One region of the Lentibacillus sp. JNUCC-1 genome, then DNA from elsewhere that is predicted to be linked to it. Evidence: a T-box and tRNA genes for the amino acid it is inferred to sense, from the RefSeq annotation. Region 1 holds a T-box; the other holds one or more tRNA genes.
The links. The T-box of region 1 lies ahead of serS (serine--tRNA ligase). A T-box ahead of a tRNA ligase gene usually reads a tRNA of that ligase, here a tRNA-Ser.

Region 1 (16,022 bases):
ATTCGTGCTAAAGCGGACATTGAAGAGCATCCAAATGGGAAAGCGACAATTCTGGTCACTGAACTGCCCTACCAGGTGAACAAAGCCAAACTTGTGGAAAAGATTGCAGAACTGGTTCGTGATAAACGGATTGATGGCATAACAGATCTCAGAGATGAATCAGATCGTAACGGGATGCGTGTTGTGATCGAGTTGCGGCGTGATGTGAATGCCAACGTTGTATTGAACAATTTGTACAAATATACAGCACTCCAGACGTCATTTGGGATTAACATGCTCGCCCTTGTGGATGGGCAGCCGAAAGTTCTGACGCTGAAACAGTGTCTTGAACACTATTTAAACCATCAGGTTGTGATTATTAAGCGCCGTACAGCTTTTGAATTGCGAAAAGCTGAAGCACGGGCTCATATCTTGGAAGGACTCAGAATCGCCCTTGATCATATTGACCAGATTATAGCCTTAATCCGCGGTTCTAAGACGACTGATATTGCACGCGAAGGCCTTATGAATAACTTTAATCTCTCGGAAAAGCAAGCCCAGGCGATTTTGGATATGCGTCTGCAGCGTCTGACAGGTCTTGAACGGGAGAAGATCGAAAATGAATACAATGAGCTGCTTGAATTAATCAGTGAGTTGAAGGCCATTTTGGCTGACGAAGAAAAAGTTCTCGAAATCATTCGTGAGGAACTGACTGAAATCAAAGAACGGTTCGATGACGGCCGTCGAACTGAAATTCTGACCGGCGGCACGGACTTCTTCGAGGATGAGGATCTCATTCCAGAAGAAAACATTGTCATCACCCTTACCCACCAAGGCTATATTAAACGTCTTCCGTCTTCCACCTATCGCACACAAAAGCGCGGAGGACGCGGCATTCAAGGCATGGGGACCAACGAGGATGACTTTGTTGAACACCTGGTATCGACATCAACCCATGACACTGTTCTGTTCTTTACGAATAAAGGTAAAGTCTACCGGGCTAAAGGGTATGAAGTGCCTGAGTACAGCCGGACAGCGAAAGGCATTCCTTTGATCAATCTGCTTCAGATTGAAAAAGAGGAATGGGTCAATGCGGTCATATCTGTTAAAGAATTCTCTGATGATCTTTTCCTCTTTTTCACGACAAAACATGGCGTGTCAAAACGTACGACATTATCACAGTTCGCCAATATTCGAAAAAGCGGCTTGATTGCACTGGGCCTCCGTGAAGATGATGAATTGATTTCTGTGAGAAAAACAGATGGCACGAAGGATATACTGATTGGCACAGGCGACGGATATGTCATTCGGTTTAACGAAGAAGAAATCCGTTCGATGGGCAGAACTGCTGCAGGTGTCAGAGGTATCTCCCTCAGAGATGATGATGTCGTGGTCTCAATGGAAATTATTGAACCGAATGATCAGATTCTTCATGTCACCGAAAAAGGCATTGGCAAACGGACACCTGAAGACCAATACCGTAAGACCCGCCGTGGTGGTAAAGGGATCTTCACCTGCCGTTTAAATGAAGACACGGGCCGTGTGGCAGCCGTCAAGACGGTAACGGGCACAGAAGATATTATGCTGATCACCATTGCCGGCGTTTTAATCAGAACTCCTGTAGAAGACATATCGCAAACAGGACGGAACACCCAGGGCGTGCGTCTCATTCGCCTGCAGGATGATGAAGCCGTTGCGACCATTGCAATCGTTCAGGAAGATGAGGAAGATGCTGAGAATGATTCAGTGGAAGAAACGCCTAATGAAGACCAACAGCCTTCAGATGAGACGTCACAAGATGAACAAGATAGCGACACAGAATAAAGCATAAAACATCCATTGGGCGACACCAAACCACCCACCGTCGCCCAATTTTTTTATCAAGGTTAAGTGTTCAAGGGGGAATATGTATGCGGGTAAAGGTTGGTCAGATCAAGTCGGGTTTGGTACTTCAGGAAGATGTTTTTGGAAAGTCAGGAAAACCAATTGTGCGGAAAAATACAGTTTTGACAGATGAGCACGTCCGGATTTTACATATGTTTCAAGTGGAAGCGGTTTCTATTGTCCAAGGTAAAAATATACAAGGAAGAGCCGTACAAGAAGACTCTCAGCAAGTAACACAGCCCAAGGAGCCAGTGAAACAAACAGCAGTCACTGGTGCCTCTGCAGCGGACATGCCTTTTGAGGCACATTATCAGGTGGTTGTATCCGGTTATATGAAACACTTCAAAAAATGGCAAAACCAGTTGCCCATCGACCTCCCTGCTCTTCGTAAGTTGTTCTTGCCATTGATCGAGCGGATAGAAGATGTGAATCATGCGGTATATGCCCTGCATCATTTTGCTGCTAGAGACACATATCTGTATCATCATTCGGTCGCTGTCGGTGTCCTGGCCTCTTATCTGGGACGTAAAATGGGCTATTCCCATGGTGAATGGCTGCAAATTGGTCTGGCAGGTTTACTGGCTGACAGCGGTATGGCCAAAATTTCCCCTGCCATCCTTAAAAAAAACACCAAACTTAACACTGAAGAATTTGCAAGCGTTAAAACCCATACCACTCAAGGGTATTACATGGTGGAAAAGCTTCCGACATTGTCTCACGGAGTAAAGCTTGGTGTCCTCCAGCATCATGAACGTCAGGATGGGAGCGGCTACCCACTCGGTCTTTCAGGTGGAAAGGTGCATATGTATGCCCGAATTATAGCTGTTTGTGATTTGTACCATGCCATGACATGTGAGCGGTTATATCGTGAGAAAACGTCTCCCTTCAAAGTAATCGAATTGCTCCAGCGGGAACAGTTTAACAACCTGGATCCGTCTGTGATCCAAGCATTCACCAGCAGTCTGTTCAATGTGACCGTCGGAACACAAGTGATCTTGAGCAACAACCGTACAGCAGAAATTGTCTTTATTGACAGTCAGCACCCGACAAAGCCAATGGTGCGAATGGAAGATGATGATACGTTTATCGCTTTAAAAGATGAAACACAGCTTCATATCCATGATATTCTCGGTTAAACGGGGACTAACTCTCATCTGTCTTATACAAATTCTGCAAATACAAACCAAGTACATAAGGCATTTTATCAGCGGTTGTATCGAGAAACCTTTTTATAAAAGCGTCATCCATATCGGGTTTCAAACTCAGAACCTCCCCCCACCACCCTGGTTCATAGCGGGACAGCATGCTGAGGTTATAAAGAACCAGATAATGAATGACCACTTCTGGCATAGCCAAGGTATTTTGACGAGTTGTCGGGAAGAAGATTCCTCCGTCAGTCTGATTGATGAAAAAAGCGCCCGTTTCAGTGTTAAATGGCTGGAATAACTCCACCTGATAGGAACTGTCTATTTTCTCAAAGGTTTTGAGAAGGGGCAGTTCTGTTTTTATTTTGGCAAAGAAAGCGCGCTCTGTCAGATGATAGTCGTCAAGCAGTGTTTCGGGAAAATACAAGAACCTGTCCCCCATCTTCCCTACCTTTACTAATGTTTTTCGACCTTGCCATGCATAAAACGGACTCAGTTCCGGAATCATTTGTAACAGGTGGTTCATGCTGATTTTTGAAAAAGGCAGCGTGTCCATGTCGAAAAGGTGTTTACTCATATACGGCAATAGGCCTCTATGCTGCACTTTTACTTCATCCTCCAAAAAGCTATAATTTTTCTTTTTCCTTTTGCGTGCCGAGACGCCGTGCGCCAGATGTGCCGTAGATTCAGGGTAATCCGGGCGTTGAGCGAGAATACAGGCCTTGACTAAATGGACCATACCGTAAAAGTATAAGAGTGGCTTAATCCTGGCATCGGCTGCTTTCCCCTGTTTATAAAAAATTAAGCCATGTTCAAGATATGCCATAAAGACGGAAGCATTTTCGTAACTTTTCATCTCTGCGTCAGGCTCTGCCATACGTTTATAGCAGTGATGCAAGAATTCACGGCTCGATGCCTGGGACTGCAAATATGTAAGAAATGAAGGCACATGGTCGTAGTTCATTTTAAGACCCTCTTTTCATTAAAAATTTAGAATGTATTTTCTTTTTCAATGCAAATATTTGCTGTTGAAAAAGCTCATTTGATGGCGTATTCTAATGTACAATAGATATACAGTCACTCTGATTTCAGTCGCAACAACCACGGGAAATGGCGTGTTTTATTGCGCTGACATGCAGAGACTAATAGGTAAATCGATTAGAATTTAGTTTCACCCATATACACTGGTTAGTATTCATCAATAGATGGAGGAGGATTCATTTATGCGAGAGGATAAGTTTGCTAAAGAAGGACTGACGTTTGATGACGTTCTGCTTGTGCCGGATGAGTCGAATGTGCTTCCGAATGCAGTTGATGTCGGTACAGAACTGACTTCCAGAATTAAATTGCGCGCACCAATTATCAGTGCGGGCATGGACACGGTTACTGAGGCTGAAATGGCGATCGCGATGGCACGTCAAGGCGGTTTCGGTGTCATCCATAAAAATATGTCGATTGAAGAACAGGCTGAGAATGTCGACCGGGTAAAACGATCAGAAAGCGGTGTTATCACAAATCCATTCTTCCTGACCCCTGAACATCAGGTGTATGATGCTGAGCATCTTATGAGCAAGTTCAGAATTTCCGGGGTTCCAATTGTTAACAACATTGACGAACAGAAGCTTGTTGGCATTCTGACCAATCGGGATCTCAAGTTTATTGAAGATTATTCAATGGCCACTTCAGAAGTGATGACGAAAGAAAATCTGATCACAGCGCCTGTCGGAACAACATTGAAAGAAGCAGAGAAATTGCTTCAGCAGCATAAAATTGAGAAACTGCCCCTTGTTGATGACAACCAGATCTTAAAAGGTCTCATCACGATTAAGGACATTGAGAAAGTCATTGAATTCCCGAATGCCGCTAAAGATGAACAAGGACGTTTGATTGTCGCTGCGGCTGTCGGAGTCACAGGTGATGCATTTGCGCGGATCGAAAAGCTCGTAGAAGCCGGTGTCGATATCATCGTGATTGACACAGCTCATGGTCATTCTGCTGGTGTCATTGAGCAGGTAAAACGTGTTGCTGAACGCTGGCCTGAACTGGATATTATGGCAGGTAATGTCGCGACCGCTGAAGCTACAAAAGCGTTGATTCAAGCAGGCGCGACGATTGTCAAAGTCGGAATTGGTCCGGGTTCTATTTGTACAACCCGTGTAGTCGCCGGTGTTGGTGTTCCGCAAATTACAGCCGTATACGATTGTGCACGGGCTGCAGCAGAATATGATGTGCCTGTAATCGCTGATGGCGGCATAAAATATTCCGGTGATATCGTCAAAGCTCTCGCAGCAGGCGCACATGCTGTCATGCTCGGCAGCTTGTTGGCCGGTGTCGCGGAAAGCCCTGGCGACACTGAAATCTATCAAGGCCGTCAGTATAAAGTCTATCGCGGGATGGGCTCTGTCGGCGCTATGGAAGCCGGCTCTAAAGACAGGTACTTCCAAGATGCAAATGAAACGAAAAAGCTTGTTCCAGAAGGCATTGAAGGACGGACAGCCTACAAAGGCCCAGTCGCTGACACTGTTCACCAATTGCTTGGCGGCTTGCGTGCCGGCATGGGTTACTGCGGTACAGCCACCGTTGACGCATTGCGGAAAGACGCCCGTTTCATCCGCATCACCAACGCAGGCTTAAGAGAAAGCCATCCGCACGACGTTCAAATTACAAAAGAAGCACCAAACTATTCCATGTAAAACCCACCCCCCTCATACGAGAATCGTATGAGGGGGATTTTATATACAATCCAGGCTTCTGACACATCACAGTATCCGTAGACTGCGAACTAACTTATGACTGCCTCATGCAGCCGCTCGGGGGAAACACTGCGCTTTCCGCGGGCGCTGCTGAGCCTCCTCGGTCTGACGACCTCCGGGGTCTCACCGAGGCTTTGCATCCCACAGGAGTCTCCGTGTTTCCCCCGAGCTAGGTTAGAGAGAATAACTCTCTAACTCTTTTGTGATTAAAACCTTCCAAACCACTTAATACAATAGAGTGATTGGAGCGGAGGGAAGTCGACTCCTGCGGGAACAGCACGAGTCCGAAGACCCCACAGTGAGCGGTTTTTGCGAGCGAGGAGGCTGAGGCCGTGCCCGCGGAAAGCGACTTCACGGAGCGCAAATCACAGTTCTCTCATCTTGAGTATAAGTCAAGTTTTCATTCGTTCGGAGTTTGTGTCAATTATTCGTCAGTGGTCACGATTTAAAAAGCAATGTCTCCTTCTGGGAAGGGTTATATGGGCTCAGCTTAAATGGTATATATTTACCAATTATTGAAACTTGCTTTTACCATCTATGTTTCGTGAAATTGATATGGTAAAATAGACGAGATGGTTAAGGTTCTTCGAGCTGTCATAGAGAGGTATACTTAAGGTGGAGGTAGAGAAAGTGAAGAAGATGATTTTTTCATTGCGTATGATCGCAATGTTGGTGTTGGTGGGAAGTGTAATTTTGCAGCCAGCTGTTACAAAAGCGGCTGAGCAGGTAGATATACAATCACAAGCTGCCATATTGGTTGATGCAGAATCAGGAAAAGTCTTGTATGGCAAGCATCCCGATGACGCTCTCCCGGCTGCCAGTATGACAAAGATGATGACAGAATACCTCGTCTGGGAAGCTGTTGAAACAGAAGGAAACGGGATTAATTGGGACACAACAACCCAAATTAGCGATTACCCTTACAGTATTTCTGCCAACAGTAACTTTTCCGGAATAGGGCTAAGACAGAATGTGGATTACACCGTCCGCGACTTATATGATGCCATGGCGATTTATTCTGATAACGCGACAACGATTGCACTTGCTGAACTGATTGCCGGTTCAGAAGGTGAATTTGTTAGAATGATGAATGCCAAAGCAGAAGAGATGGGAATGGATAAGTATAAATTTGTCAATGCGACGGGATTAAATAACGCCCATCTTGGTGATCACTATCCAGAAGGCACCCAAGCAGATGACATGAATCTTATGTCTCCAATGTCGACAGCTTTGCTGGCCCATCGTCTCATCACAGACTATCCGGAAGCACTTGACGTATCCAGTGTGCCTGAAAAGAAATTTGACGGGCAGCTGATGATCAACTGGAACTGGATGCTTGACCATGATTCAGTCAACTTCAAACAATTTAACTATAAAGGGATCGATGGCCTCAAGACGGGCTTTACAGAACAAGCTGGGAATTGTTTTGCCGGGACAGCGCTTCGGGACGGAAGACGTCTCATTTCCGTTGTTATGAACGCTGATACGAAAGAACAGCGATTCGTTGATACGAAAGAACTGCTTGATTACGGCTATAACAATTTCAAGATGGAAGAAGTTATTGCTGCAGGCTACCAGCTGGAGGACCAGAAATCAGCCCCTGTGGCAAAAGGTAAGGAAGACACTGTGAAGATTGGCACTGGTGAGGATTTTATGCCCCTGCCCATCCAAAAAGGTGACAAAGAAAATTATACAGTCTCCTATCAATTTGATAAGAAACTATTAAATGACGACGGTGAGCTGACTGCTCCACTGAAAAAAGGTCAAGAGATTGGAACGGCTGAACTTGTTTATAATGGTGAAAGCCTCGGTAATGTGCTCCCTGAAAATGATACAATGACTGTTCCGCTTGTGGCACAGGAAACTGTTGAGAAGTCGAACTGGTTCATGCTTATGCTTGGCTCCATAGGTGACTTTTTCAGCGGTCTGTATTCGACAGTTAAAGGCTGGTTTTAGACAAAAAATATCAATTGTCCTGCTCATTCGGCAGGACAATTTCCTTTTTTTATAACAAATTTCCATAATTTTAAATCTCGCAATCCATTAAACCATTATTGCAATAAGCTTGCTTTAATTGTAATATGTATTCATATGGTTATAAAAGTATCCGTTCACATAAAGTATTCGGATTCTTTATATTATTTATAGTGGTAGGGGGGAACAACATGAACGAAGAACTTGCGGTACAGCAAGACAATCAACCTAAGAAAAAGAAAGATAGTCCTTTAAAACGTTCACTTAAAGATTTCTACAGGAAGTTGCGGAAGAATAAAAGTGCCCTTGTTGGCGGCTATCTGATTATTTTTCTGATTCTCGTCGCAATTTTTGGACCCTATTTAACAACTTTTGATCCAGATACAACGGATTACTCGGTTAAATTACAAGGTCCTTCCGCTGAACATTGGTTTGGAACGGATCATCACGGACGGGATATGTTTACCCGTATTATCCATGGACTGGGCATTACCATGAAAATTGGTGTGATTTCGACCTTTTTCGGGGGTTTGGCAGGTATATTAATTGGAATCGTTTCAGGCTATTACGGCCGCAAAGTTGACGCCATAATCATGCGTCTGATGGATATTTTGCTTGCTTTTCCTGGTATCCTGCTCGCTCTTGCCCTGATCAGTATTCTAGGGGCTTCTGAAGGAAACGTTATCATTGCTGTTTCCATCTTTGCGGTGCCGACTTTTGCCCGTATTGTAAGGGGATCCACTCTTGCAACAAGAAATCTGGAATATATAGATGCCATGCGAGCACTGGGTGCATCTGATATTCGCATTATTTTTAAACATATTTTGCCAAATATTTTATCACCAATTATTGTACAAGCCAGTTTATTTATTGCCAGTGCTATTTTGTCGGCAAGCGGACTATCCTTTCTCGGTATGGGGGTTCAGCCGCCAAACCCTGAACTGGGTGCACTGTTAAGTGACGGGCGCGACTTTATTTACAATGCAGGCCATATTGCATTGTATCCTGGTCTTGTCATTATGTTGCTTGTTCTGGCATTTAACGTATTTGGTGATGGTTTAAGAGATGCATTGGATCCAAAAATGAAAAACTAGGAAGAGGGTGCACATATGTTTCAATTTATCGTACGTCGACTGTTGCAGTTAATTCCCGTACTACTGGGGGTTACCATACTCGTATTCTCTTTGATGCACCTGACTCCGGGCAATCCCGCCCACATCATTGCTGGAGAAAGTGCACCTAAGGAGACCGTTCAACAAATTGAAGAGAGGCTTGGATTGAACGATCCAATCCCTGTACAATATTTCAGTTTCCTGAAAGACGCTGTAACGCTGGATTTTGGAAACTCCTGGCGTACAAGCCTACCGGTTACGACGGAGCTCTGGCCTAAATTCTGGGTTACATTTGAGCTGGCCGTTTACAGTACGGCATTTAGTATATTTATAGGATTGATCGCCGGAATAATTTCGGCAGTCAGACAGTATTCATTTTCAGATGTGGCGATCATGCTAGTCGCCTTATTCGGTCTTTCCATGCCGAACTTCTGGCTCGGACTCATGCTGATGCAATGGTTTGCCATTAATCTCGGCTGGGTACCGGCAACAGGCTGGGGGTCAGTCAGTCAAATTTTCCTCCCGGTTATTACACTCGGGACAATGGGAGCCGCTGTTATTGCCAGAATGACCCGTTCAAGTATGCTTGACGTGATTTCACAGGATTATATCCGTACAGCTCGTGCAAAAGGATTGCAGGAACGTCTGGTCATCTACCGCCACGCGTTAAAAAATGCGCTGATTCCGGTTGTGACGGTTGTTGGTCTGCAGTTTGGAAGCTTGCTGGCTGGTGCTGTTCTGACTGAGTCGGTCTTTGCTATTAATGGTATGGGTAAACTGATTATTGACCGCATACTGGCCCGAGACTTTCCGGTCGTGCAGGCGGCAGTTCTGGTCATTGCAGTTGTGTTCGTATTCGTAAACATGCTCGTTGATATTTCTTATAAATTCCTGAATAAACGAATTGATCTGGAGTAAGCCGATCCGGAAATTAGATAGAGGTGAGAGACTATGAATGAAGATATCATCTTGGACGTAAAAGGTTTAAAGACCTCATTCTTTGATGACGATGGCGAGATCAAAGCTGTTGACGGCGTGTCTTTTAAACTGCCAAAAGGTAAGACGCTCGGTATTGTCGGTGAGTCTGGATCCGGCAAGAGTATTACAGCACTGTCCATTTTGCAGCTGATCGACTCCAAAGGCAAAATTGTAGATGGGGAAATTAACTTTAAAGGAAATGATTTAACCAAATTAAATACAAAAGGCATTCAGCATATACGCGGTAATGAAATCTCAATGATCTTCCAGGAACCTATGACATCTCTGAATCCTGTTTATACGGTTGGACAGCAGATTCGGGAGACACTGAAGGTTCACGAAGGTCTTGGGAAAGAAAATGGCAACAAACGCGCAGTTGAATTGCTCAAGCTTGTCGGAATCCCTTCACCTGAAGCACGGATCAAACAGTATCCTCATGAGCTGTCCGGCGGTATGCGTCAGCGTGTCATGATTGCCATGGCACTTGCATGCAAACCGGATCTGCTGATTGCCGATGAGCCAACAACCGCCCTTGACGTGACAATCCAGGCCCAGATTCTTGAATTAATCAATGATCTGCAGAAAGACATGGGCATGTCAGTCATCATGATCACACACGATCTCGGCGTTGTAGCTGAAACATGTGACTATGTTGCTGTTATGTATGGCGGTAAAGTGGTCGAGTATCAAGACATCTATTCATTGTTTAAAAGCCCGAAGCACCCTTATACAGTGGGCTTGTTGAATTCCATTCCGCGTCATGATATTGACGTAGAAGATCTGGAACCGATCAAAGGCAGTGTTCCAAGTCCGAAAAACATGCCTAAAGGCTGCCACTTTGCACCACGTTGTCCATTTGCAACTGAACTGTGCAAAGAAGAAATGCCGTCGCTTGATAGTGTCGGCGGTGAAAGTAAAGTCCGCTGCTGGATTTACAACGAACGCTGGGATGGCGATCCGGAGGTGAATGTCCTTGACGAAAAAACAACTACTTAAAGTTGATCATCTAAAGCAATACTTTCCCATTAAAGGGGGATTCCTGGGCCGCACAGTCAATCACGTCAAAGCCGTGGATGATATCTCCTTTGAAATATTTGAGGGGGAGACACTAAGCGTTGTAGGCGAATCCGGGTGCGGTAAATCAACCACTGGAAGAGCGATTCTTCGCCTAGATGAGCCCACTTCCGGTGCAGTTGAATTTGACGGAGAAGATCTGTTGTCATTGAGTAAAGGTCAAATGCGCCAACGCCGTAAAGATCTGCAGGTTATTTTCCAGGATCCGTTTGCTTCACTAAACCCAAGACAAACGGTAGAAAAAATCCTGACTGAAGCCATGGCCATTCAGAATGTTATTCCTAAAAAGGAACGGCATGACAGAGCTGTAGAATTACTTGAAACAGTCGGATTGAATGCTGAGCAGTTGGATCGCTATCCCCATGAGTTCTCTGGGGGCAGAGACAGCGTATTGGAATCGCCCGTGCCCTTTCAGTCAATCCGAAACTGATTATATGCGATGAAGCTGTATCCGCACTTGATGTGTCAGTACAGGCTCAGGTATTGAATCTGTTGAAGAAGCTGCAACGACAGTTTAACTTGACCTTTTTGTTTATCGCACACGATCTTGGTGTGGTTCGCCACATCTCTGATCGCATTATCGTTATGTATCTTGGCAAAGTAGTGGAAATAGCGGATAAAAAATCTCTATTTGACAATCCACAGCACCCATATACGAAGGCTCTGCTGTCGGCAATCCCGGCACCGGATCCTGAACGGAAGAAAGACCGGATCATCCTGAAAGGCGACGTCCCTTCACCGATTGATCCGCCAAAAGGCTGCCGTTTCCATACACGGTGTCCATTTGCAACAGACATCTGTAAAACAGAAGAACCACAGCTGAGGAACCTGTCGATGATGAAAGAAGGCCACAAAGCTGCCTGTCATCACATCGAACGGATCTATGAAGGCAATCCGCCAAATGTCAGTGTGGAAGAAACAAAAAAGACGGTTAAATGATCAAGCCAATACTAAAAAAACGGTCTGTACTGTAAATACATGTACAGGCCGTTTTTTTACATATGTACCTTCCAAAACAAAAACGCCCTCTTCAAATGAAGAGAACGCAAAAAGTATCTGTTGCTCTATCTGTCTATGACATGCTGAATTAAATAACTGCCGAATTGCCATATGGAAATGGAAAATAAAATAAGTGCAAATAGTTTCAACCACTTTTTCTTGATTACAAATCCAACGACCAATAAAATCACGGCAATCGACGCAAGTATGATAACCCCTATTAGTGACATAATCCTTACCCCTGATTGTTTTTATTCTATTATATGACTAAGCTATAACAAAAGACAACCCAGGGCCATCATAGGCCCGTGGGTTGTTTTTAATATTAAAGCTTTGGAATTTAAACTTACTCCTCGATATACGCATCCTTCAACTGGTAAATACCTTGAGGATCGATGGTGAAATCTTTAACTGAGTCGTTCACACCGAGCAAGTACTCCTGGTGATGGATGTACAGCATAGGTGCGAGCTCAACAAGCATTTCCTGAGCCTCTGTATAGAGTGCCTGACGCTCTTGTGGGTCAGTTTCTTTACGGGCTTCATCGAGAATTTCGTCGATTTCATCGTTCTTCAGGAATGAGCGGTTTCCAGGGTCACCAACTGCTGATGAGTGGAACAATGGATACATGCCGTAGTCTGCGTCAGCAGTTACCGTTGACCAGCCAAGAATGAACATGTCATGCTCACCGTTAGCCGTTCTTTCAAGATATGCACCCCACTCAAGCTCTTCAATCTCTACGTCTATACCAATTTCTTTCAGCTGAGACTGAACGGCAATGGCCGTGTCAACACGCTGTTCGTTGTCGTTCGTCCAGATGGTTGTTTCAAATCCATCTTCATAGCCTGCCTCTGCAAGCAATTCTTTTGCTTGCTCGATGTTGTAATCGAGCCCTTCAACATCTTCATTATATCCGAATACCGGTGGTGCCAATGGACCGATGGCTGGAATACCAACGCCATTATATACACCCTCGATGATTTCGTCTTTATCAATGGCCATTGAAATGGCTTGACGGACTTTTACATCATCAAATGGTTCTTTCTGTACGTTAAATCCAACGTATGAAAGTGAAACACTTGGTTCTTGAACAACATGAACCCCTTCTGCCCCTTCAACCCGGGAAATATTGTTAGGTCCAATTGCATCCACGATGTGGGAAGAACCTGTTTCAAGTTCTGCAATACGTGAGCTTTGCTCTGATACCACTTTGAAAGTGATGGTATCTAATTTAGCTTCGTCGCCCCAATATTCGTCGAAGTTTTCCAGAACGATTTTATCGCCGGGAACCCATTCTTTTAGTTTGAATGGACCAGTTCCAGCAGGATTCTGGTTAATATAGGCGTCTGGGTCGCCGCCTTCTTCCATTTGTTCATAATCTTTTTCAATCGTGTCAGGACTCATGATCGCTGTACCGCTGTGAGCCAGGTTGGCCAGGAGCGGTGCGTAAGGGTATTGCAAATTAATACGGAAAGTATAATCATCTACTACTTCCCAGCTCTCCGCTGCTTCTAGTAAGAATGCACGCGGGGACGCAACTTCTTCATCAACGAGACGATCAAAGTTAACTTTGACTGCTTCTGCGTCCAATTCATTCCCATCATGGAATTTAACGCCTTCCTTAATGTGGAAGTCCCATGTGGTTTCGTCTACTTCTTCCCACTCAGCAAGACCTGGTTGTACTTCTTGATTTTCATCAAGTACCGTCAAGGTTTCATAAAGGTTTTCTCCTACGTTACTTGAAGGAACGTCGTTAGAACCTTGAGTGGATAAGGATACGGCGTCAGATCCCATGGCGATGACAATATCTCCGCTTCCGGAACCGCCTGAATCATTTGAATCCCCGTTGTCTTCAGCGGATCCATTATCGCCATTGTTGTTGGAGTTGGTATTTTCTGGTTCACCGTCTCCCGCACAAGCAGCGAGTACAAAGGCGAGTGCGAATAGTAGTGACACAAGCCAAAGCAGCTTTCTCGACTTCATAGTTTTAATACCCCCTATAATATGTTTGAATGATTGCCAAAAGGAGCAATCTAGTTACAAATATATAACAAAACGTATAAAATAGCAAGAATATTTTAATGGTTATGATCGTCAAAATCTACTTAATTCAAGCTTATCAAGGGTTATCGATTGCATAAATTTTTATTTTGTTCTATTATTGGGCATACTAATAGCAACAGCAAAGACAGGAAACAGTAGCAGTGGTTTTTTCTATAGAGAGCCAGCGGGTGGTGAAAGCTGGTGAAAAAACATTGCGAATCCATCCTTGAGCTGATCTGCAGAAGATGGGTGTTCCATTTGTAAGCAGATCCGGAGCGGCACCGTTAACGCCATGAGCCGGAAAAGACATAAGTCTTTTCAATAAGGGTGGCAACGCGGGTATACAACTCCCGTCCCTAATTTTATTTAGGGGCGGGAGTTTTTATATTTTTAGGTTTACGATTATTAATATGTTATGGAGGTATGAATATGCTGGATATGAAATATTTGCGGACACATTTTGAAGATGTGAAAGCCCGGTTGAATCATCGGGGGGAAGATTTGTCGGAACTGGAGCGGTTTGGGGAACTTGACGAACATCGTCGCAGTCTCATTGCACAGGTGGAACAATTGAAAGCCAAGCGCAATGAAGCATCTAAACAAATTCCAAAACTGAAAAAAGAAGGTGAAGATGCTGACCACATTATAAAGGAAATGCGTGAAGTTGGTGACCAGATTGCTGAATTTGATGACAAGCTGAAAACCATTGAGGACCAGCTTTCCCATATTATGCTGTCGATTCCAAACATCCCTCATGAAAGTGTTCCAGTAGGTGAAGATGAGGGCGATAATGTTGAAGTGCGCACATGGGGAGAGCAGCCTGAGTTCACCTATGAAGCACAGCCCCATTGGGATATCGCAACACAGCTTGGGATCCTTGATTTTGAACGTGCAGCAAAAGTAACCGGTAGCCGGTTTGTCTTTTATACCGGTCTCGGAGCTCGTCTGGAACGTGCACTCATGAGTTTTATGATGGATCTGCATGCAGATGAACACGGGTATCAAGAAATGCTGCCCCCGTACATTGTCAATCGTGATAGCCTGACTGGAACTGGCCAGCTGCCGAAGTTCGCTGAAGATGTGTTTAAGCTTGAAGACGATGATTTCTTCCTCATTCCCACGGCCGAAGTCCCTGTCACGAACTATCACCGGGATGAAATTTTGCAGGAAGACGATTTGCCCAAGAAATATGTCGCCTTCAGCGGCTGCTTCCGCTCTGAAGCAGGTTCTGCCGGACGTGACACCCGCGGGCTTATTCGTCAGCATCAGTTTAACAAAGTCGAACTCGTTCACTTTGCCAAGCCTGAAGAATCTTATGAAGCATTGGAAACACTGACTCAAAATGCCGAACGGGTTCTCCAGTTATTGAAACTGCCTTACCGGGTCATGAGCATGTGTACAGGTGACCTTGGCTTTACAGCTGCGAAAAAGTACGACATTGAAGTATGGATACCCGCCCAGAATCAATATCGGGAGATTTCTTCTTGCTCAAACTTTGAAGACTTCCAGGCGCGCCGGGCAGGTGTCCGCTTCCGCCGCGGACCAAAAGGCAAACCTGAATACGTGCATACCTTAAACGGCTCAGGCCTTGCAATCGGAAGAACCGTTGCTGCTATTCTGGAAAATTACCAGCAGGAAGACGGCAGCGTTCTCGTACCAGAAGTCCTACAGCCCTACATGGGCGGCAAGACAGTTATTAAATAAAAAAAGGCTGGAAGCAGTTGCTTCCAGCCTTTTTTTAAGTGCGCGCATATTCACCCGTGAATGTGCAAATCCAGGAACGAATGTGCATATCTGCCCGTGAATGTGCAAATCCAGGAACGAATGTGCATATCTGCCCGTGAATGTGCAAATCCGGAAACGAATGTGCATATCTGCCCGTGAATGTGCAAATCCGGGAACGAATGTGCATATATGCTCGTGAATGTGCAAATCCAGAAACGAATGTGCATATATGCTCATGAATGTGCAAATCTAAGAACGAGCGCGCATATCTGCCCCACAATCGCACATAACGAGCTAGTGAGCAGAACATCAAACACTAAAGAAATCCTTAATCCGAAAAATTTTCCCCAATGCGTTG
Region 2 (16,022 bases), 310 kb from region 1:
TAGGGACACGGCTTTTTTTGTTTCGAACACGTTGCCTTTTGCATCAACCACTTCAAAGGACCCTGTCAGCAATAGGGATCCGTTGTCGTTCACTTTTATCTTTGCTTCTGACATGCTTTCACCCCTGTATATATGTTATATCATGCTTTTCCAGTTTCGACAAAATGAGGAACTTTTGGAAGCAAAATTTCACCAGATCTGAAGCAGGTGGGTTGAAAAATTCTCCCGATGGTATTATTATTTTTCTTGTGCTTAAAATATGCTGGTGTAGCTCAGTCGGTAGAGCGATTCACTCGTAATGAATAGGTCGGGGGTTCAATTCCTCTCACCAGCACTATAAAAAAGCGTCTCACCCTCACTAGAGGGGGAGACGCTTTTTTCGCACATTGCTCTAATCATTTCCTGTTCCAAAAACGCTGTTGCGCTACAGCAGCCACAAAATCTTTTGCGAAATCTGGATTATTTGCTGCGAATACGACGCCAGCTAAATTGTTTTGCTCTGATGTGTGTATATATTGCTGTCCTGTTGAGGCGACACCAATCGGCTTGTAGTGTTTGTAGCCCACCTGCACGTATTCTTTGATACTAGAATCGAAATGGCCCTGTCTGCTGCAACGCCCTCCCACCACATAAAAAGAGTCGAGCAAGTAAGGACTTGTAGTGAGAAATGTCTCATCAACTTCGATCCTGGTCCCATCAGCCCCGGTTACGCTCCCAAGTGTGTCGCTTACGATGACAACAAAAACGCCATACTGCTTTAATGTGCTAAGGACCTGGCTGACTTCACTACTGTCAAAACCATCCCCGATTAAGACCCCAACTTTTTGTGTATAAGCATAACTCGGCGTAAAAGCCTGGCTTAAGGATGGATACTTTGTAGAAACGGGAACCTGAGAACCGCTTGGGCGGTCAACACCAATATGATCTGCTACGATACAGGCCAGCTCTCGATCTACATTGACCAGCATATCCACGTTTTGCTGACGGACCGACCTGTTGTTCACACTTCCAAGCTGATAGTTAAGTGCCTCCAGCGTATGTTGCTTTTCTACTGTCGTTAAACTGTTCCAAAAGATCCTCGGTTGCGTGAAGAAATCGTTGAAGGATTCACTTCTGCCCCGGACGACGCGGCCGTCTACTTTTTTCGGATAATGCTCATAACCGCCTTTTTCCGGGGGTGTCGTGTAAGGGGTGTTATTTGCCAACGAATTCTTGTGATAGCTCACTTCATCAACATCAATGCGATACCTCATCACACCCTGCCTTTGATTGTTGTGAAATGGGCAGATCGGGCGGTTAATCGGCAAGTCTTGGAAGTTGCCACTTCCGAGTCGATGGTATTGTGCACTTTGATAAGCGATTAACCTTCCCTGCAGAACAGGGTCGTTGGAAAAATCAATTCCCGGAACGACATTGGCTGGGTTAAAAGCGACCTGTTCTAACTCTGCAAATTCATTGTCAACGTTCCTGTTCAAGGTCATTTTTCCAATAAGATGAACAGGAACCAACTCTTCTGGCCAAAACTTGGCAGGATCAAGAACGTCAAAATCAAATTTAAATTCATCTTCCAATGGGATCATCTGGACGCCCAGCTCATACTCTGGATAAGCGCCGCGGTCAATGGCTTCACGCAGGTCACGACGGTGATAATCGGGGTCAATTCCTCCGATTTTCTGAGCTTCGTCCTGAAGCAGTGAATGCACACCAAGCACAGGCTTCCAGACAAAACGCACGAAGGTAGCTACCCCTCGTCATTGACAAACAGATACGTGTTAATCGACCATGACTCCATCATACGGTAATTTTTCACCAGCCCACGATCTGACATGATCCACAACACCATATGCAGAGCTTCCTGATTATTGGCCACATAATCCCAGAATGTGTCATGGGCGCCGGCAGCGGTTGGCATTCCAGTTCGCGGCTCGGGCTGGTAGGCATGCATGGCATCGGGGAATTTCATCGGATCCTGATTAATTAATACTGGCATACCGATTGTGGTGAGGTCGTAATTTCCTTCGTCTGTATAAAATTTAACCCCTTTACAGCGTAGATCTCTGGCTGTGTCTTTAGATCCTCTGTCACCCTGAACCGTGGAGAACCGGACAAATACAGATGTTTTTTTGCCCGCTTCCTGCAAAAAACCAGCTTTAGTAAACTGTTTCATAGATTGATAACACTCAAATTCTCCGTGGGCCCCATACCCTCTTGCGTGAACCACCCTCGACGGTATGCGCTCCCGTACAAAATGTGTCATCTTCTCGAAAAAATGCCAATCCTCATGTAGCGAAGGGCCGTGCTCGCCTGCTTTCAAAGTCTGCTGATCGTTTGAAATTTTTCTCGATTGATTGGTCGTCATTGGGTTTCTGGTATTTTCTACTCGGAATTGATCGAGCTGCTCATTTTTCAGGTTTTTATCAACAGGCTTGTGGTGTCTTGATGACTTCTCATCCATGCAATCACCCATTCCATAATTTTTTAAACCTTTTTATGTATATGCAGGGCGTCTAGCAATATTCATCAACTGATTAGTAAAAAACCAATCAATCCCATTTACATAGAAAAAAAACTGTTATATAATTTCCTGTGTCGGAAAATCAAGTGGAGAAGTACCCAAGCCCGGCTGAAGGGGATGCACTCGAAATGCGTTAGGGCGTGCAAGCGCCGCGTGGGTTCGAATCCCACCTTCTCCGCCATACATAATAAAAAACCTGCCAACGTCATAGCGCGTGGCAGGTTTTTTTAGATTCTAAAGCTGTTTGTTCAGAAAAGCCAACACTTGTTTAAAAACGTCCTGAACATTCGGATCTTCCATCTTCTGGTCAAAAGAGTGTTCACCGCCGGGGATGGTAATGAGTTGATTGTCCACACCAAGCTGTGTCAGTTTTTCTTTCATCTTGAGCGATTCAGAATATGGAACATCTTGATCCGCATCACCGTGCAGAAGCAAGGTGGGCGGAAAATCTGTTTCTGCAAGGTGGACAGGACAATAGGCTTTCAGATCGTCTTCGCTCATTCCCTCGTTCAGTTCAGCGACATAATCCAGCCACTTACCTTGCTGACGGCAGTATAAGTAGATTGCATAACGCCGCTCAATTGGAGACTCAGCTATGGTTTCCGGTTGAATGAGCTGTTTTGCGAGAACTTCTGGTACTGAAGTCATTGTATTAAAGTGTGCGCTTGGCTCCTTGTACCAATCTCCGAGAATATCGCCATACCCATAGAAAGAAACGATCGCAGCAGGCTTAACGGGGAAAGTACCTGTCATCAATGCCAGATAAGCCCCCGCTGAGCTGCCGACGACTGCAACCTTTTGCTGATCAAAATTCATTTGTTTAAGTCCTTCTGTATAAACCCATTCGAGCGCATCTTGAATATCCGCAACAATGCCCGGGAGCTTTGTTTCTGGAGCCAGCCGGTATGCAAGGGATAACACATTGTACCCAGCTTCCTGATAAAGGGCGACCTGGTCCTTGTTAATGTCATTGCGTGTTCCCCACACAAGACCTCCCCATGAATATAAACGATCAACGGTGCTTCCGAAGTGCCTGCTGGAAATAATTCTGCTTTTATGGCACATGAGTCAACTTCTTTATAAACAAAGGTTGTCATGAATGTCATCCTCCAATTTGCTTGATGATTACAATGTAAGCATAATAACGCATGAAAAGGGAAAAAGACAAATAACATGTGTTGCTTTCTAAAGAATGCATGATTATCATCCTATTTTCCGGGGAAAACATATTAAGGAGCCGATGTTCCATTAACACCATCATAAAATTATTTAAAGTGGCTATACATGAATTATTTATTTGTCTAAATGGAACAATTACTTTCTGAATCTAATGCGCTATAATTGAAGCAGAGGAATATGTGACACGTGGATGACCTTTATGCATATTAGACATCCGGTGTCATATGTATATCCCTTTGAAGCAAGCAGCATTGGGAAATCTGGTCTTAAAGAAAGGCGGGTTTATATGAAAAAAGGAACGAATGCCTATTCAGGTGAACATGTCCAAGAGAAACTGGACTGGCTGGGAGCTTTTGGTAAAGATCCAAATGGAGGCGTTTCCAGAGTGCTGTACTCTGAAGAATGGGTCGAAGCTCAGAATGCACTAAAAGCATTGTTTGAAGACGCCGGACTAACGACGCACTTTGATGATATCGGCAACTTGTTCGGTCAATTAAAGGGCTCCACTTATCCGGATGAAACCATACTGACCGGCTCACACGTTGATACAGTGAAAAATGGCGGTTTATATGATGGTCAATATGGCATCATCGCGGGATTTCTGGCGCTAAAATACTTGAAGGAAACGTATGGGGAACCTCTTCGAAATATTGAAGTTGTTTCAATGGCAGAAGAAGAAGGCAGTCGCTTTCCGTTTTCTTTCTGGGGTTCTAAAAACATAGTTGGTGATCCAAGCACCAAAGAAGTCGTTAATATGAAAGATTTCGACGGAATTCCTTTCGAAGAAGCCATGCATAAGGCAGGTTTTGATTTCAAGCAAGACCCTGAAAATGTACGGAAAGACTTGAAAGCGTTTGTGGAAATCCACGTTGAGCAAGGCAATGTGCTTGAAAAAGAGCAAAAGTCTGTTGGTATTGTCAGTCATATTGCCGGTCAACGCCGCTATACCATTACATTGGATGGACAAGCTAACCATGCTGGGACCACACCCATGGGCTACCGGAAAGACACGATGAACGCTGCAGCCCGTATGATTACAACCCTTAACGACATGGCGCTGGAAGAAGGCGACCCACTTGTGGCCACCGTGGGCAAGATCATGCTTGAACCAAATACAGTGAACGTGGTGCCTGGTAAAGCAACTTTCACCATTGACATTCGTCATACGGAAAAGGCAAAACTTCACAGCTTTACAGAATCTGTAGAGGATATGCTTCGTAGAGTTGCAAAAGAAATTGACGTGGAAATCGACATTGATCGCTGGATGGACGCACCGCCTGTGCCAATGGACGAGGGCGTTGTGAATGCGATTAAAGCACAATGTGATGAAGATGGGCTGGACTATAAACTGATGCATAGTGGGGCAGGACATGATTCGCAAATTATGGCACCTGTTATTCCGACAGCTATGATCTTTGTACCGAGCAAAGATGGCATCAGTCATTCACCCCATGAATATACAACTCCGCATGATCTGGCGGCAGGGGTAGATGCGTTGATCAGTGCTTTATACAATCTGGGTTATAAAGAATAATTTATAAATTTTAGGAGGATGTTTAAATATGGGTTATCCAAACGATATTTTACAATCAAGAGCAGTGGTTAAGCACGGACTATATGCGATTATTCCACCGGAAGGTCTCGTCAACAACGTTATTCCGGGCTTTGAAAATGTATCTATGAGTATTTTATCTTCCCCAAGCATCGGCGCTAAATTTGTGGATTACATTGCTACCTTCCATGAAGGCGGCAAAAACGAAAAAGGTTTCGGCGGTCAAGATGATATCGAGACATTTGTTTACGTGCTCGAAGGTAAGATGGAAGCCGCTGCGGATGATGAAGAGCATGTTCTTGAAGAAGGGGGCTACTTGTATTGCCCGCCATCTGTGACGATGTACCTTAAAAATCTAGCTGACGGCGATTCCAAAGTGTTTCTTTATAAGCAAAAGCATACACCGCTTGAAGGTCATAAACCATGGGTATATGCAGGAAACTCCAACGATATTGACCAGGTGATCTATGACGATATGGAAAATGTTCATATCCAGGACTTGCTTCCGACAGATATTGCATTTGACATGAACTTTCACATTTTGACATTTGACCCGGCTGCAAGCCATCCATTTGTTGAAACACATTATCAGCAGCACGGTGCTTATCTTCTTTCTGGTGAAGGCATGTACAACCTCGACAATGAGTGGATTCCGGTCAAAAAAGACGACTACATCTTCATGGGACCTTATTGCCTTCAGGCTGCCTATGCTGTTGGACGGGAAAAGCTCTCCTACGTTTACTCTAAAGACTGTAACCGGGATGTGCCGCTATAAGCGGCACATTCCCCTTGCTCAAGAGCCCATACTGAATAAAGAACAGTATTTAAAAATTGGTCAAAAGGGGATAGTACGATGAGAGTAACAAAAGATAAGCTGAAGAATCTTATCCAAACTAAATTGGAACAGGCAGGCTTGACGGAGGAACATGCTGGAGTTGTCGCTGATGTTTTGGTTTTTGCGGATGCGAAAGGCATTCATTCTCACGGTGCCATGCGTGTTGAGTATTACGCAGAGCGGATTGCTAAAAATGGCATCACACATAATCCGGAATTTCGTCTTGAAAAAACCGGCCCAAGTTCAGCCATCTATCATGCCGACAATGGAAGCGGCCATGTGGCATGTAAATTTGCCATGGAAGAAGCGATTCAAATGGCAAAAGAAAACGGGGTAGCGGTTGTTGGAGTCAAGAAAATGAGCCATAGTGGCGCTTTATCATACTTTACAGAAATGGCTGCTCGAGAAGACCTGGTTGGTTTTGCGGTTTGCCAGTCAGATCCGATGGTCGTTCCATTTGGTGGGGCTGAGCCTTATTATGGGACGAATCCGCTGGCATTTGCAGCGCCAGGTAACGATGGAAAGATGATTAGTTTTGATATGGCGACCACCGTGCAGGCGTGGGGTAAGATCCTTCATGCCCGCTCAAAGAACGAAGAAATTCCTGATACATGGGCGGTAGATGAACATGGTGAGGCGACAACAGACCCACATAAGGTTAAGGCGCTGCTCCCTATCTCAGGTCCTAAAGGGTACGGTCTTGGAATGATGATTGATGTTCTGTCAGGCGTCTTGCTCGGCCTGCCATTTGGGAAAAAGGTTTCTTCCATGTATCATGATCTGAGTGAAGGCCGTGATTTGGGACAGCTTCATATTGTGATTAATCCGAACGCCTTTACGAGTGTCCAAACCTTTAAAGACAATATCACTCAAACCATGCAGGATTTGAATGCTGTTAAACCTGCGAAGGGCTTTGATCAGGTCTATTATCCTGGTCAGAATTACGAGGCCACGGAAAAGGATTATGAAGAAAACGGTATTGAGATCGTTGATGATATTTATGATTATTTGGTAAGCGACGTCGTTCATAATGATGCATATGATCATCAGGATCCATTTGCTGATTAAAACATTTTGGAGGGTTTAATCTTGGTGCATGTTTCGAAAGAGAAGCTACATGAATTAATACAAAGCAAATTGCATAAGGCAGGATTAACCTTGGAACATGCAGACGGTGTTGCAGAAGTGCTTGTACATGCAGATGCACGTGGAATTCATTCACATGGTGCTATGCGGGTAGAATACTACGCTGAACGTATTGCAAAAGGCGGCATAAACACTGACCCGCAATTTCACTTTAACCAGACAGGGCCAGCAAGTGCAACGTTCAACGCAGATAATGGTGCAGGTCATGTAGCAGCTAAAGAAGCCATGGATAAAGCTATTCAAATGGCTAAAGACAGCGGTGTTGGGGTTGTTGGGATCAAACACATGAGTCATAGTGGATCTCTCTCTTATTTTGTTAAACAAGCCTCTCAAGCTGATATGATTGGTATTTCTGTTTGTCAATCCGACCCCATGGTTGTACCATTTGGGGGAGCGGAGCCGTATTATGGCACCAATCCGATCGCATTCTCTGCTCCAGGTGAAAACGATGACCTGATCACTTTTGATATGGCCACCACCGTCCAGGCATGGGGCAAAATTTTACATGCCCGCTCAAAGAATGAAGCAATTCCTGAAGGATGGGCTGTAGATGGAAATGGAGAGCCGACAACCAACCCATTTGAAGTGAGCGCCCTATTGCCTATTGCCGGTCCAAAAGGGTATGGTCTGATGATGATGGTCGACATTTTATCTGGTGTTTTACTAGGCCTGCCCTTTGGCAAAAATGTCTCCTCTATGTATCATGACCTGGAAAAAGGACGGGACCTTGGACAATTGCATATTGTGATTAACCCGCTGTTTTTCACTGAAATCAATACGTTTAAACAACATATTTCTCAAACCATGAAAGACCTCAACGCTATCAAACCAGCTCCCGGTTTTGATCAAGTTTACTACCCGGGACAGCGAAGTGCTGAAAGAGAAGAAGCCTATTCCAGTGATGGCATTGAGATTGTTGATGATGTATATGATTATCTCACATCTGATGCGATTCATCACAATGCCTATGACCATAAAGATCCCTTTGCTAAGTGATCTGGAAGTCGCTCACTCTGGTGGGCGGCTTTTTCATGTTTAAAATTGGTCAAATATGTTAACGAGCATATAAAAGGATAGGGATTGAGGTAAAGGGGAAATTAAAACAGGATTAAGCTAACCCTTGTGCAAATTGAACATGCGACAGTGCATTAAGCTATAATGCGATTAAAAACTATGCAGCTTAAACAACGCGGGTTGTACATTTTGTATAATCAGTCTGAATACATAGCAGACAAATTATTATATAATGAAACCGTGGTCAATGAAAGCGTTTAATTGACTAAGCTGACATCACTTAGCAATAATACTTTAACTATAATGGAAGCTTGGGATAAACAATAAAGAGACCACATAAAAAAACAACAAAAAGGAGATGTGCATAATGGCTAATCTAGACGCAACAGAAATTGAAAAGACCGCTGGCGTCGACGGGTCCCTGAAAGCCAATGGTCCTGAAGATAGAACGGTTGGTAAGATCCCATATATGTTTATGTGGGTAGGCGACGGCGTTAATATGGGAAATATGACGCTTGGTGCCAGTGTTGTCGTGGCTGGAGTTGCCACGCTTAACATATGGCAGACAATTGCCGCAGCTGTTGTTGCAATTTTGATTATCTCGGGTATTTTTGCCTTGAATGACCGTGCAGGCTATAAGGAAGGTATTCCTTATGTTGTACAATTAAGAATGTCTTTTGGTTTTAAAGGAACAGTAATTTCATCCCTCATGAGAGGTGTACCGGCCATTATCTGGTATGGTATTCAAAGCTGGATTGGTGGTACAGCGCTGAACGAAATTCTGAAAATCTTCACAGATGGTGCCTTCGATAGTGTGGCCATTTGTTTCGTAGCGCTTCAGGTTGTTCAAATTGGTTTATCTTTATACGGGTTTACTGCTATTAAGTGGGTTGAGAGTCTTGCATCGATTGTGATCATGGCAGCAATGGTTTATGTATTTATTATCTTGATGAAAGATTACCGAGGCGACCTTTACGAAAACTGGGTACTTGCTGAAGGTTCATGGGGACTTCCGTTCTTTGGCTACATTATGGTCTTCTTAGGGAACTATGCTGCGATCTTCTTGAATGCGGCGGACTACTCTCGTGAATTAAAAACAGGTATCAGTGATACAAAACGGGGTTTAATGTACTTCTCACCTATAGTGATGGCTTATGGTGCTGTCCTGATTATAGGTACGATGGTGGCAACAGTAACCGGTGTTACAAATCCGCCGTCAGCTTTGGCGATTGTTATTGATAATCCATATGTAACAGTGGGTGTATCTGCGTTTATTGTAATGGCTACCATTGCAACAAACATGGTTGCCAATATCATCCCGCCAACTTATGTTATTACGATGTTAACGAAAGCAAGATATAAAGTAGCGGTAACCGTAACAGGTCTGCTCGCCATGGGTGCTTTCCCTTGGTTATTGGTTCAGGAGGACAACTCAAGAGGTCTTGACATGTTTATCCTGATTTACTCAGCGTTCTTGGGTCCAATTGTAGCTATCCTGCTTGTTGAATATTACATTTTAAGAAAGCAAAAAGTGAATTTAACAGATCTGTATAACACAGAGGGCACTTATGCCGGGTATAATCCTGCTGCTATGCTGGCACTCTTTATCGGTGCAGGTGCTGCCTTTATTAAAGTAGACCTTGCATGGATTATTGGATTCATAGTTGCTGGTATCACTTATATTCTGCTGTCCAAATATGCCTTCAAAGGATCAAAATTTAAACAGGGCACAATTTATGAGGATAAAGCCTAAGTTCAAATCTGCATTTTGAAAGGGGCAAATGATCATGTTTGATTTAATCATTAAAGGAGGTGACGTCGTCTTTCGAGACGGCGTACGCCGATGTGATGTTGGTGTAAAAGATGAAAAAATCACCTGTATTGCTGAGCATATTGAAGATGAAGCGAAAGAAACGGTGGATGCGACGGGGCAATATGTTATGCCGGGCATGGTGGACACGCACGTCCATATCAGTGAACCGGGTCGCACAGAATGGGAAGGATTTGAAACCGGATCGAAATCTTTGGCTGCCGGCGGGACGACAAGTTATGTTGAAATGCCGCTCAATGCCCTTCCGGCAACGACAAATACGGATGCTCTTGATTTGAAACTGGAAGCTGCTCCAGGCCAAAATTATGTGGATTACGGCTTCTACGGCGGACTTATTCCAGGAAATGTTGATGACCTTAAAGGGCTAAGTGACGCTGGTGTGCTGGCATTTAAATGTTTTATCTCAACGTGTGGAAGCGATATTCCCGGCGATTTCACAAATGTGGATGACTACACGTTGTATAAAGGTATGCAGAAGTTGGCTGAACTCGACCAGATCCTATGCATTCATGCTGAGAACCCGACTGTAACAGACAAACTGACAGAGGAACTGGTGGAAGCCGGTAAGACGACAGCGATGGATTACGTTGAATCACGTCCTGTATTTACAGAAGTAGAAGCTGTTCAGCGTGCCCTTTTATTTGCTAAAGAAACCGGCTGTAAATTGCATCTGGTCCATATCAGCACATCAGAAGCAGTCCAGGCAATATTGAAGGCACGCGCTGAAGGCGTGAATGTAACGGTCGAATCCTGTCCGCATTATTTTGCCATGACAGCAGAGGATGTTGAAGAAATAGGCGCATATGCTAAATGCATGCCGCCGCTCCGAAAGAAAGCAGATCAGGCGAAATTGTGGGACGAACTGATGGCAGGAAATATAGACTGGTTGACATCTGACCACTCACCATGCACAGAAGACTTGAAACAAGGCAATGTTTTTGAGGCGTGGGGTGGTATCAGCGGCGCTCAGAACAACGTTGATTTAATGTTTGACCTGGCCGTTAAACAACGCGGTCTTCCAGTAAACCGGTTTGTTGATTTAATTGCCACAACACCGTCTGAACGGTTTAATCTGCCAAACAAAGGTGAAATTGCAATTTCCAAAGATGCCGATATTATTTTAGTCGATCCAAACCAGTCCTACACTGTTAAACGAGAGGATCTTTATTACAAAAACAAACACAGTGCCTATGAAGGCCGAAAGATTGATTGCCGTGTCACCAAGACAATCGTACGTGGAAATGTTGTGTTTGATTTAGAAAAGGGAATTGTAGGAGAACCAATCGGGAAATTAATGTCCGCTAAATAAGTCAGTAAATATATGGAGGGACGATCATGGCTACGTATGATGTCATTATCAAGAACGGTACTGTTGTAACTGCGGAAAACACAATCGAAGCAGATGTCGCCATTAAGGACGGCAAAATCATTAAAGTTGCCAGCACCATTGAAGCAGATTCAAATGAAACAATAAATGCTGAAGGGTTGCATGTGTTCCCTGGTGTGATTGATTCACATGTTCACTTTAATGAACCTGGCCGAGCGGATTGGGAAGGGCTGGAAACGGGGAGCAAGAGTCTGGCAGCGGGTGGTGCAACGACATTTTTTGATATGCCGCTGAATAGTACACCTCCAGTCATAGATAAAGAGAACTTGCTTAAAAAGCGCGATATAGCTGCTGAGAAATCAGTCGTTAATCCAATGTTCTGGGGAGGGCTCGTTCCAGAAAACATTGAGAACCTCAAAGAGCTGCATGAAAACGGCGTAATTGGTTTTAAGGCATTTATGTCACCAAGCGGTATCGATGATTTCAATAATGCAGATGACGCCACTCTGTATAACGGTATGAAGCAAATCCAGTCACTTGGATCTTTACTGGCTGTGCATGCCGAGAGCACGGTGATTTGTGAACAGCTCGCTGCAGAGAAGCAAGCAAACGGTCAAACAAGTGCCCGTGACTTCGTAGAGTCCAGACCCATTATTTCTGAGATTGAAGCAGTGAGACGTGTGATTTCTTTCGCGGAGGCAACAGGATGTAAATTGCATATTGTCCATGCCAGCAGCCGCAAAGTGGTTCAAGTCATTGAAGCAGCCAAAAAACGCGGTGTTGATGTAACAGTTGAAACGTGTCCGCATTACTTGTCACTTACGGTCAAAGACCTTGAGGAACAAGGTGGTGTAGCTAAGTGCATGCCACCGCTTCGTGATCAAGATGAAGTGGGTGAGCTTTGGGAGGCACTGAAAAATGGTGAAATTAATACGGTGGGGTCGGATCACTCTCCAGCTCCTGCTGATATGAAAACCATCACCGACAACTATTTTGAAGGTTGGGGCGGTATCTCTGGGGCTCAGAGCCTGCTGAACATCCTTTTGACAGAAGGATATTTCAAACGTAGTGTACCACTTGAGAAAATTGCCGAAGTCACTGCAACCAACCCGGCAAAAATATTTAACTTGCCGGCCAAAGGCTCAATTGCAGCGGGTTATGATGCTGACATTGCCTTGGTTGATTTAAGTGAAAGTTTCACGTTGGAAAAAGACGATTTATTCTATCGTCATCAGCATTCACCTTATGTTGGAAGAACGTATCAAGGCAATGTAAAACAAACCATCGTGGGTGGCAAGGTCATCTTTGAAAATGGTAAGATCAAATAGTCATAAACAAAAACCCCGCCTTCAATCTACTTGAAGCGGGGTCATTTATCATATTTGGGAGGCATGTTAAAATGAGAAAAACTTTTAATGGCAAAGGCGTAACAGCATCAGGACCGTATTCACACGCAGTGGACACTGGGGATTACATTTATTTATCCGGTCAGACAGCTATGAATGCTGAAGACACAAGTATTGCCGAAAAAGTGGCAGGAGACATCACAGCTCAGACGAAACAATGCTTTAAACATTTGCATGCAGTGCTTGAGGAAATGAACCTTGATGAATCCAATGTCGTTAAAGTCAATGTCTACTTAACGTCCATGAAGCATTTTAAAGCTATGAATGCAGTCTATGAAACTCAATTTAAAAAGCCATACCCTGCAAGAACGTGTGTCGCTGTATTAGAACTGCCGCTCGAAGCAGATGTGGAAATTGAGTTTGTAGCCAAGCGCCATTAATTCTTAAAAGGAGTGAAAGAATGACCAAAAAAAGATCTTTTAAAATGCCCCACATTTACGTTATTTTATTTATTTTGATCGTTCTTTCGGCAATTGCTACATATATTGTGCCAGCAGGCGAATATGAGAGAGTCCCGGGTCCAGAGGGGCGCACAACGATCGATCCGACTTCATATACTTCGGTGGAGCAAACACCAGTTGGTATAACGGATTTTCTAACTGTGATACCACGGGATTAATTGATGCTGGCGAAGTTGTGTTCTTTACGTTTATTATTGGCGGAATGTTTATGGTACTTCGCCATACAGGGATCATAGAAATCGTGGTCGATAAACTGGCGCGAAAGTTTTCCGGGAGAAGCTTTTTGCTGATTCCAATTCTCATTACTGTGTTTGCAACCGTTGCAACGCTGATTGGAACGCCAGAATTATCGCTTGTGTATATTCCAGTAATTATGCCACTGATGATTGCCTTGGGGTATGACTCGATTGTTGCGGCGGCAATTGCGCTTTGTGGGACGGTAATTGGTTTTGCTGCAGGCGTACTCAATCCGATTAACACAGGACTTGCGCAAAAAGTGTCTGGCCTGCCCGTATTTTCAGGACTTGGCTTTAGACTGATTATCTTTATTGTTGTCGTCTCTGCTGCAATTGCTTATATTTTGCGTTACGCTAAAAAGGTTAAAGATGATGACACGCGGAGTCTTGTCTATGAAGATGACCAAGAAAAAAGAAAGATGTATCGTGACCAGGGAGAAGTGGAAGAAAAACACATGACCACGCGTCAAAAATACGCTGCAATTACGACGTTGATATTTTTTGGAATATTGGTGTATGGCGTTATTGGGCGCGGCTGGTTTATGATTGAAATGTCCGGCTTGTTCATCTTCATGGGTATTGTGGTCGGCTTGATCGCCGGTTTAAATACGAAAGAGATTTCTGAAGGGTTTAACCAGGGATTTCGAGACGTGCTTGTAGGTGCGATCATTGTGGGCATTGCCCGTGCTGTGGCAGTTGTAATGGAAGACGGTCATATCATGGATACCATTGTTTACAGTCTTGGCTCAGCAGTGAATGAGCTTCCTCCAGTACTGGGAGCGGGTGGAATGTATTTCATTCAGTTGATTATTAACTTTTTTATTCCATCAGGCAGCGGGCAAGCGCTTGTTACCATGCCAATCATGGCCCCATTATCCGACTTAATTGGGGTAACAAGGCAGACAGCGGTTTTAGCCTTCCAGCTTGGTGACGGATTTGCACATATCTTGTACCCAACTTCAGGATACTTTATGGCTGCCCTTACCATAGCAGGCGTTCCATATCAAAAATGGCTCAGGTTTTTCCTGCCGCTTTTCGTCATATTTGCGTTAATATCAATTGTTTCACTGGTCATTGCTCAGATGATTCAATGGAGCTAATCCAAAAAAGGCCCTTGTACAAGGGCCTTTTTTGGTGCTAAGGGAGTTATGATATATCTAAGCTGTTCATGACCATAGTCAGTGGCCATTTGGAGCTTCAGCGCCTCTCCTCGAGTCATAAGCAAGAACGTTTCTGGATGAAGACTGCCACGACACATTTTTGCTTATGCTTCTCGGAGGTGATCAAGGCGTTTCTGCTTGGATCGATTAGACAATTGTTTCTTCTTCATGTTGCTCATCTGATAATATATTTCCAATGACGAGTGCAACTCTGATGCGCAGGGAGTTGACAGGGTCGTGAAGTGTGCAATTCAATAGTTCCTCAACCTTTTTAATGCGATATTTAACGGTGTTTCGGTGTACATACAGTTTTCGTGAAGCTTCTGATATTTCACATTGACAATTCAGATAGACCTCAACAGTTTTTAACAATTCCTGGTCTTCTTTTGTTTTGGGATATGCTAAGTCTTTCAGCGTACTTGAATAAAGCGCCTTTAAGTCTTGTTTCGGGATGGTGGCAAGCAATTCTTTAATTTCTTTTGCTTTATAAAAATAGATAAACTCTTTCATATGCATATTTTGACCATATGAAATGGCTTCTGCAGCTTCATGATAGGCACTTGACATATTTGATAGCGGATGAAAAGGATAGCTGATTCCAAATGAAATTGTATGCGTCTGATCCATGTTGGTTTGAATGGTCTTGGCGAAATTCTCCACGAGTGCTATCTCTTTGTCTGTATATCGGGGGAATTGCAGGATCATAACGAAATAGGTTTCTTTTGTGAATAAGGTCGCCGATATGTTGCTATGTGCAATTTCATCTTCGAGCTGATCATAAATATAGTTGTGCAATTCACCAATTTTCTTTTCATATAGCTGCAGTGTTTCGTAGCTTTTTGTATCTTTGTCAACGGTACAGATCATACAGACACTATGCAGATTCTCTTGAAGACCATAATAATTTGCACGGCTGATGATCTCCTCTTCGGAATGAATCCGCTTTTCAATCAGGTCTGCAAAAAAATTATTCTTCAGAAGGCGTGCATTTTCATTAATTGCCTGCTCTTTTATCAAAGTAAATGAAATCACATTCCCAGCTTGTTCAATAGCCATCTGTGAGGATGGATACGGAAGTGTCAGGGAGTCAAGAATAACAAGAATGCTGGAATAACGCCGTTTTGTTTGAATCGGAAAGGTTGTAAACGGCGGATGTTCGTCCTCTTTAAACGTAAATGTCTGGCCAGCGCGGGCAGCAGATAGGTTGGATTGAATCATACCTATCATTTTTTCTTGCAGTTCAAGCATTTCTTTGGGCCGAAAATGATGGCTTTTTGCAATCGTCTCACCCCGATGATTTAACAACAGAGTCGGTCTGACAAGAAAGTGTCCTAAGTGCTCAACGAGAGCATTGGTGGTG

Region 2: it encodes a tRNA-Ser, which carries the amino acid that the T-box ahead of serS (serine--tRNA ligase) is inferred to sense. The anticodon was not compared.

The regions. Positions count from the first base shown of each region.
Region 1 covers NZ_WHOH01000001.1:1,758,118-1,774,139, forward strand. Annotated here, with positions in the region: gene gyrA (DNA gyrase subunit A) at 1-1,803, shown strand, start outside; gene JNUCC1_RS08100 (HD-GYP domain-containing protein) at 1,890-2,999, shown strand; gene JNUCC1_RS08105 (YaaC family protein) at 3,007-3,972, opposite strand; gene guaB (IMP dehydrogenase) at 4,232-5,701, shown strand; gene JNUCC1_RS08115 (serine hydrolase) at 6,401-7,717, shown strand; gene JNUCC1_RS08120 (ABC transporter permease) at 7,927-8,829, shown strand; gene JNUCC1_RS08125 (ABC transporter permease) at 8,845-9,765, shown strand; gene JNUCC1_RS08130 (ABC transporter ATP-binding protein) at 9,799-10,821, shown strand; partial or broken gene JNUCC1_RS08135 (ABC transporter ATP-binding protein) at 10,793-11,838, shown strand; gene JNUCC1_RS08140 (hypothetical protein) at 11,964-12,128, opposite strand; gene JNUCC1_RS08145 (glutathione ABC transporter substrate-binding protein) at 12,245-13,879, opposite strand; T-box leader at 14,073-14,300, shown strand; gene serS (serine--tRNA ligase) at 14,369-15,643, shown strand.
Region 2 covers NZ_WHOH01000001.1:2,068,482-2,084,503, forward strand. Annotated here, with positions in the region: gene JNUCC1_RS09730 (CDGSH iron-sulfur domain-containing protein) at 1-114, opposite strand, end outside; tRNA gene JNUCC1_RS09735 (tRNA-Thr) at 262-334, shown strand; partial or broken gene JNUCC1_RS09740 (catalase) at 396-2,455, opposite strand; tRNA gene JNUCC1_RS09745 (tRNA-Ser) at 2,604-2,696, shown strand; gene JNUCC1_RS09750 (alpha/beta hydrolase) at 2,750-3,502, opposite strand; gene allC (allantoate deiminase) at 3,981-5,228, shown strand; gene allE ((S)-ureidoglycine aminohydrolase) at 5,257-6,021, shown strand; gene allD (ureidoglycolate dehydrogenase) at 6,100-7,149, shown strand; gene allD (ureidoglycolate dehydrogenase) at 7,174-8,223, shown strand; gene JNUCC1_RS09775 (NCS1 family transporter) at 8,609-9,994, shown strand; gene allB (allantoinase AllB) at 10,029-11,381, shown strand; gene JNUCC1_RS09785 (allantoinase) at 11,408-12,727, shown strand; gene JNUCC1_RS09790 (RidA family protein) at 12,799-13,185, shown strand; gene JNUCC1_RS19230 (hypothetical protein) at 13,206-13,424, shown strand; gene JNUCC1_RS09795 (YfcC family protein) at 13,469-14,602, shown strand; gene JNUCC1_RS09800 (PucR family transcriptional regulator) at 14,810-16,022, opposite strand, start outside.